DNA from 3 places in the Stenotrophomonas sp. ESTM1D_MKCIP4_1 genome. Region 1 is predicted to be linked to each of the others. Evidence: predicted binding sites of a transcription regulator. Region 1 holds the regulator's gene; each other region holds the start of a gene.
The links. The regulator FliA, encoded in region 1, starts transcription of late flagellar genes. The targets are predictions, from matches to a motif close to TAAAGTTTNNCNNNCNNNGGCCGATAA.
Positions count from the first base shown of each region.

Region 1 (2,261 bases):
ATGAAATCGGCAGTGATGTCGTCGGCAACAGCGCTCATGCTTACAGCCCCAGATCCGACAGCAGGTCGTCGGCGTCGTTCTGCGAGACCGCGTGGCGGTCCAGCCCCTTCAGTGCCGGCCCGGCCAGTTCCGGGTCGGTGCGATGCTGTTCCGGCGGCAGGCCGAGCGCGCCGAAGCCTTCGTGCACGCGGCGGACGATGCCGACCACGCGACGGATGATCTGGCCGGTCAGGTCCTGGTAGCTCTGGGTCAGGGCGATTTCGGTCAGGTTGTGGCGGATGCGTTCAAGCTGGGCATCCTGGCCTGGCTGCAGGCCGTCGGCGCGCAGCTGTTCGGTCAGGGCCCGGCATTCCTCGGCCAGGTCCAGGGTGCGGTGGGTCGCCTGTTCGGTCATGGCCACCACGTGGTCCAGGCGGGCGCAGGCGTCGTCCAGCTCGCCGGCCTCGTCGGGCACGGTCGGCAGTTCGCCCAGCGCCTGGCCCAGTTCGCGGGCCAGCCGTGAAAGGCCGCTCATCATCGGCTGGGTGCGCGCGGCCACCAGGCTGTCGATGCGCTGGCGCCAGGCGGCCTCGTCACCCGATTCCAGGGCATCCAGAGCCTCCTGCAGGCGCAGGGCGAGGGCACTTCTGTCGACCGGGGTATCCATCAGGCGCTGGCCGCCAGGCGCTCGAAGATCTTGCCGAGCTTTTCTTCCAGGGTCTGCGCGGTGAACGGCTTGATGATGTAGCCGTTCACGCCGCTCTGGGCGGCTTCGATGATCTGCTCGCGCTTGGCTTCTGCGGTGACCATCAGTACCGGCAGCGTCTTCAGCTTGGCATCGGCGCGGATGGCCTTGAGCAGTTCGATGCCGGTCATCACCGGCATGTTCCAGTCGGTGACCACGAAATCGAACGGCTGGCTCTGCAGCATCGACAGCGCGGCATGCCCGTCCTCGGCTTCGGCGGTGTTGGTGAAGCCCAGATCGCCCAGCAGGTTCTTGACGATGCGACGCATGGTCGAGAAATCGTCGACGATCAGGATGCGCATGTTCTTGTTCAAAGCAGAGTTCCTTTGTTGTTCACTACGGGCGGCCGGGGGCAGCCGCCTCGTGCATGTTCATTCTTCCAGGCCGGCATCGACGGCCTCGAAGATCTTCAGGCGGCCGCGCAGGCGCAGCACGGCCTGGCCGTGGATCTGGCAGACCCGCGACTCGCTGACGCCGAGCACCGCGCCGATCTCCTTCAGGTTCAGCTCCTGCTCGTAGTACAGCGACAGCACCAGCTGTTCGCGTTCAGGCAGGTGGCCGATGGCCTTGCCCAGTTCGCGGCCGAACTCGCCGCGTTCCAGCACCTGCTGCGGGGTCGGGCCGCCCTGGGCGACGGTGTCCAGCTCGCCCTGGTCCTCGATGCGCGATTCCAGGCTCAACACCTGGCCACGCGAGGCGTCTTCCATCAGGCGCAGGTACTCGGGCAGCGGCATGTCCATCGCGGCGGCCACTTCGGTGGCGCTGGCCGCACGGCCACTGGTCTGTTCCAGCCGGCGGATGGTGGCGGCGGCGTCGCGGGCGCGGCGGTGGACCGAGCGCGGCACCCAGTCGCCACGGCGGATCTCGTCGATCATCGAACCGCGGATGCGGATCGAGGCGTAGGTCTCGAACGAGGCGCCCTGGTCTGCGTCATAGCTGCGCGAGGCTTCGATCAGGCCCATCATGCCGGCCTGGATCAGATCGTCCACCTCGACACTGGCGGGCAGGCGGGCGGCCAGATGGTGGGCGATGCGGCGCACCAGGTCCGAGTGCTGGACGATCACATCGGTCGCGCTGGCGCGCTGGACTTCCTTGTACTGGGCTGCGCCTTTCATACGGTCACCCCACGCTGCTTGAGGATGCGTTCCAGGAAGAATTCAACGCCACCGCGCGGTTCGGTCGGCGCCTGCCAGCGGGCGGTGCGGCGGGCAATCTCGGTGATGGCCAGTGCGGCCGGGCTCGACGGATAGGCCTTGACCACCGGCTGCTGGCGCTGCACCGACAGGCGCAGCCAGTCATCCTGCGGGACGCAGCCCAGGTAGTTCAGCGAGACATCGGCGAGGAACTTCTCGCAGACGCGGGTCAGCTTTTCATACAGCACGCGCCCTTCGTTGGGGTCGCGCACCATGTTGGCCACCACCTGGATGCGGTCTACGCCACGTTCGCGCGAGAGCACCTTGATGAGCGCGTAGGCATCGGTGATCGAGGCCGGCTCGTCGCAGACCACCACCACCGTGTCCTGCGCGGCCTGGCAGAA
Region 1 is NZ_CP026004.1:2,084,371-2,086,631, forward strand. Features, by position in the region: gene C1924_RS09620 (chemotaxis protein CheA) at 1-38, opposite strand, end outside; gene C1924_RS09625 (protein phosphatase CheZ) at 41-646, opposite strand; gene cheY (chemotaxis response regulator CheY) at 646-1,038, opposite strand; gene C1924_RS09635 (RNA polymerase sigma factor FliA) at 1,096-1,839, opposite strand; gene C1924_RS09640 (MinD/ParA family protein) at 1,836-2,261, opposite strand, start outside.

Region 2 (2,261 bases), 2.1 Mb from region 1:
CCAGCCGCCATCACCCATGTGCTGGATGTCGCCGACGCGCTGGGTTGGGACCGCTTCACCCTGATGGGCCATTCGATGGGCGCCGGCATCGCCAGCCTCACCGCAGCTGTCAGTGATCGCGTCGAACGGCTGATCGCCATCGAAGCGCTGGGCGGCCTGCGCGGGCCCGAAGAAGAAACCGCCGATCGCCTGCGCGATCACGTGAATGCCAGCCGCGCCTTGGCGCGCAAGCAGCTGCGCGTGTTCCCGGAACTCGCAGCACCCATCCGCGCACGGATGATGGCCAACCAGCTCAGTGAGGGCTGCGCCCGCCTGCTGGTCGAACGCGGCGTGGAGCCGGTGGAAGGCGGCTACCGCTGGTGCAGCGATCCGCGCCTGATGCTGCCCACGGCCATCCGCCTCAGCGAGGGCCAGATCGACAACCTGCTGCAGGCCATCGCCTGCCCCACCCAGGTGATCTACGCCACGCCGGCACAGTCCTACTATCCGGAGCCCGGCCGCAGCCAGCGGCTGCAGCACCTGCGCGACGGGCGCCTGGCCGTGTTTCCCGGCAACCACCACCTGCACATGGAACATCCGGCGCAGATCGCCGAAGTGATCAACCGCTTCCTCGCCGGCTGAGCAGCGCCTGCGCCGCACGCTTCACTCTGCGCGCGCACGGCCGATAGAACAGTTGCGGGCCCCTGCGCCCGTGGTACGCGGGTCCGGTCGGGCCTGCGGCTGTTCGTGCTCTGCAAGGAAGCCCACATGCCTGTCTGCCTGCACCGCCGCCCACAGGACGTGGCCCCGGTGTCTGCCATCCGCGTCATCTCCCCCTGCACATTCCTGGCCCTGCCACTGACACGCCGTCGCGCGTGGCGGTACGCCGGGCCTGTGCCGTCCGCTTTTCCAGGAGTCATCGATGTCCGTCGCATCCCCTCGTCCCCCCGATCAGGGCCGCCGCCCCTATCTGCAGCAGCTCGCACGACGCGGTGACCGCCGCCTGCTGGTCGGCAGCGTTGCCATGGCGCTGCTCGGGCTGGGCCTTGTATTGAATGGCCAGCGCGATCTGGTCGCCCTGCTGGCAGTGACTGCGGTGCTGCCCGCCGCGTGGCTGGCTGGCCCGCAGGCAGGTAGCCGCCTGGCCCGCAATGGCCTGGCGGTGATCATCGCCACCCAGCTTGGCCTGCTCTGCCACCTCGGGGGTGTCAGCCCCGCGTTGCCGATCGCCCTGCTGCTTGCGGTTCTGCTGGGCCATCGCGACCGCCTGCCACTGTGGCTGGCGGGTACGGTCGGGGTGATCGCCCTGCTGCTGCCGCTCCTGCAGGGCGCCGCGATACTGCCTGGCCTGCTGCACGCCGCTGCGTTGGGTGGTCTGGCCCTCGTGCTCGGCCAGACTGCGGCGCGCCTGCGCCAGCAGGGCGAGGCGCTGGGCCATGGCCCGCAGCGACTGGCCGCACTGGCGCGGGATATTGCCACCGGAGCCGACCTGACCGCACACAGCAACGCGCAGGATTACGCCGCCGGTTCCCTGGCCCATGCACTGGCCGACACGGCCCGCCACGTGCAGGCACAGCGTGGCCGGCAGGCACAGGCACATGCCGAGAACGCGCAGATCCGTCAGGCGCTGGATGTCTCGCGCACGGCCATGATGATCGCCGACAACGAGCACGTGATCCGTTACGTAAACCGATCGGTCGTCGCCCTGCTGCGCAACCAGCAAGCCACGCTGCGCCAGGCCTTCCCGGATTTCGATGCCGAACGGCTGGTGGGCACCAGCATCCATCGTTTCCACGCCAATCCGGACCGCATCCGCACCCTCCTCAACGGCCTGCAGGTCACCCACAACGGCAAGATCCAGATCGGCGCGGTGCACTTTGCCCAGGTGGTCACCCCGGTGTTCGATGCACAGGGCAACCGGCTCGGCTTTGCCGTGGAGTGGCACGACCGCACGCATGAACTGACACTGGAGAACGCCGTCGCCGGCATCGTCGCGGCGGCAGCGGCGGGCGATCTCGAGCAGCGGCTCCAGGCCAGCGAGGGTGCAAGCTTCCTGCACGGCCTCACGGCGGGCATCAACCAGCTGATGGCAACCGTCGGCGGTACCGTCGAAGAGGTACGACAGATGCTGGCCGCACTGGCCCGCGGTGAGCTCGACCAGCGCATGCAGGGTCAGTACCAGGGCGCGTTCGCCGCGATCCAGCGCGATGCCAACGCCACCGCCACCCAGCTGGCCCGCATGGTCGGTCGCATCCAGCACAGTGCCGGCGCGATCCGCAGCG
Region 2 is NZ_CP026004.1:4,411,399-4,413,659, forward strand. Features, by position in the region: gene C1924_RS19960 (alpha/beta hydrolase) at 1-621, shown strand, start outside; gene C1924_RS19965 (methyl-accepting chemotaxis protein) at 902-2,261, shown strand, end outside.
Region 2: C1924_RS19965 (methyl-accepting chemotaxis protein) is a predicted target of FliA. The motif match lies at 642-668, and genes of this name have one in related genera.

Region 3 (2,261 bases), 470 kb from region 1:
AATCACATTGCAGGCCCGGCACGTTTTCCACCGCGATCGCGGTCGGTGCCCAGGCCTGCAGGCGCGTCAGCAGCGGTTCCAGCTGCTCGGGCCGGAACGTATCCGGCAGGCCTGAAAGATGCGGGCTGCCCAGCACCAGCACTTCATTCACGCGTCCGGCAGGGGGCCCTTTGAGCTGGTCGGGGTGGAAGGCGGGGCGGTACGGCGCATCCGCCGCACCGGCTGTGGTGCTGCACACCGCCAGCAACAGAACACACGCGCTTCGCTTGAACATGGCTTCTCCCTGCAATGGTTGGCTCCCTGACCCGGCCATGGTGCGCGCGGCTGCGCGTGAGGGGATGCGCCGTTGGTCATTGCAACCTTTTCGGTGCAGCGTGCATCGCTGTAACGGCAGGGATCATCCACAATGGCCGTTGCACCCCGGAACAGACAACGACATGGACGCTGCGTTGCCCATCGTGACCACTGCTGCAGTGCTTGGAGCGATCATCGGCTTCGTCGGGCCGCTGGGCTGGCGTTGGCACGTGCTGCGCCTGTCGCCGGCGTTGTTGCTGCCGGTCGCACTGCACATCCTGCAGACCTCGTCGTGGATCCTGGGGGGCGGCGGTGGCTGGGTGACCGCGGCGCTGCTGGTCTGGGTGGGCAGCCTCGGCTACCTGCCGGCGGTACTGGCCATTGCCGTGCTGCGCTGGATCCTGTGGCGGCAACGCTGACCGGGGCCCAGCGCCGGCAGGGTGCCGCCCTGGCCAAATGGGCCTAAAGGCTGCGGCGGGCCTGCCGATAACCGGAATGGATCCCGCTCCTGTTCCTCGCGGCTGGACTCTAGGCTGCCCCCGACGGGCGGCCCGCGCTGTGTGTACCGCAGTCCGCAGTCCAGAGCTTTACGCGCACCACCAACAAGGACGCTACCCCCGCGCGTCTGCAAGTCCAGGCAATTGATGGCCCCGCCGGGCATCCGCCCGCCGGATTGCATTTTATTGGACTCCGAGGACCCCATGATGCTGATGCCAGGCTTCACGGCAGGTGAGCAGACACCGGCCGACTCCCATTCCCGCTATTCGCCCTGGCGCGCGCTGCTGGGCGCGCTGGGTTCCCAGCGCAGCGCCACTGCACAGTCGGAACAGGACCGTCGCCAGGACGAGCTGGCCGCGCAGGTGGCCGCGTTGCACCGCGTGCAGGCGGTCATCGAGTTCGGCCTGGATGGCACCATCCTGCAGGCCAACGAGAACTTCCTGCAGGCCGTGGGCTACCGTCTGGATGAGATCCAGGGCCAGCACCACGCCCTGTTCGTCGACCCGGAGCACAGCCGCAGCGCCGAGTACCGCGAGTTCTGGGCGCGGCTGGCGCGTGGCGAGTTCGACGCCGGGCAGTACCGGCGCTTCGGCAAAGGAGGACGGGAGATCTGGATCCAGGCCTCGTACAACCCCGTCCTGGATCGCCAGGGGCGGCCCTACAAGGTCGTGAAGTTCGCCACCGACATCACCGCGCAGAAGCTGCAGGCCGCCGATTCAGCGGGGCAGCTGGCCGCCATCGACAAGTCGCAGGCCGTGATCGAGTTCGGCCTCGATGGCCGCATCCTGTCGGCCAACGCCAACTTCCTGGCCGCCACCGGCTACACCCTGGAGGAAGTGCGCGGACAGCATCACGCCTTGTTTGTCGAACCCGAGTATCGCCAGAGCGCCGAGTACCGCCAGTTCTGGGAAAAGCTTGGCCGCGGGGAGTATGACGCGGGGCAGTACCGGCGCCTGGGCAAGGGCGGTCGTGAGGTATGGATCCAAGCCTCGTACAACCCGATCCTGGACATGAACGGCCGTCCGTTCAAGGTGGTGAAGTATGCGACCGACATCACCGCCCAGGTACACGAAAACCAGGCCACCCAGCGTGCCGTGGCGCAGACCCGTGAAGTGGTGGCGGCCGCAAAGCAGGGCGACCTGACTCACCACGTGGACATGACCGACAAGCGCGGCCCGGTCGCCGAGCTGTGCGAGGGCGTCAACGCGCTGGTCGAAGCGATGGCCGGCATCCTCGGCCAGATCAAGTTCGCCGCCGATACCATTGCCGTGGGCGCCAGCGAAATCGCGCAGGGCAACAGCGATCTGTCCCAGCGTACGGAGCAGCAGGCCGCGTCGCTGGAAGAAACGGCAGTGTCCATGAAGGGCCTGGCCGACACCGTACAGCGCACCGCCACCCATGCGCGGCAGGCCAGCGAACTGGCCGGCGGCACCGCCGATGTGGCAGCGCGTGGCGGCGCGGTGGTTCAT
Region 3 is NZ_CP026004.1:2,558,924-2,561,184, reverse strand. Features, by position in the region: gene C1924_RS11755 (DUF5694 domain-containing protein) at 1-274, opposite strand, end outside; gene C1924_RS11750 (hypothetical protein) at 438-713, shown strand; gene C1924_RS11745 (methyl-accepting chemotaxis protein) at 999-2,261, shown strand, end outside.
Region 3: C1924_RS11745 (methyl-accepting chemotaxis protein) is a predicted target of FliA. The motif match lies at 758-784, and genes of this name have one in related genera.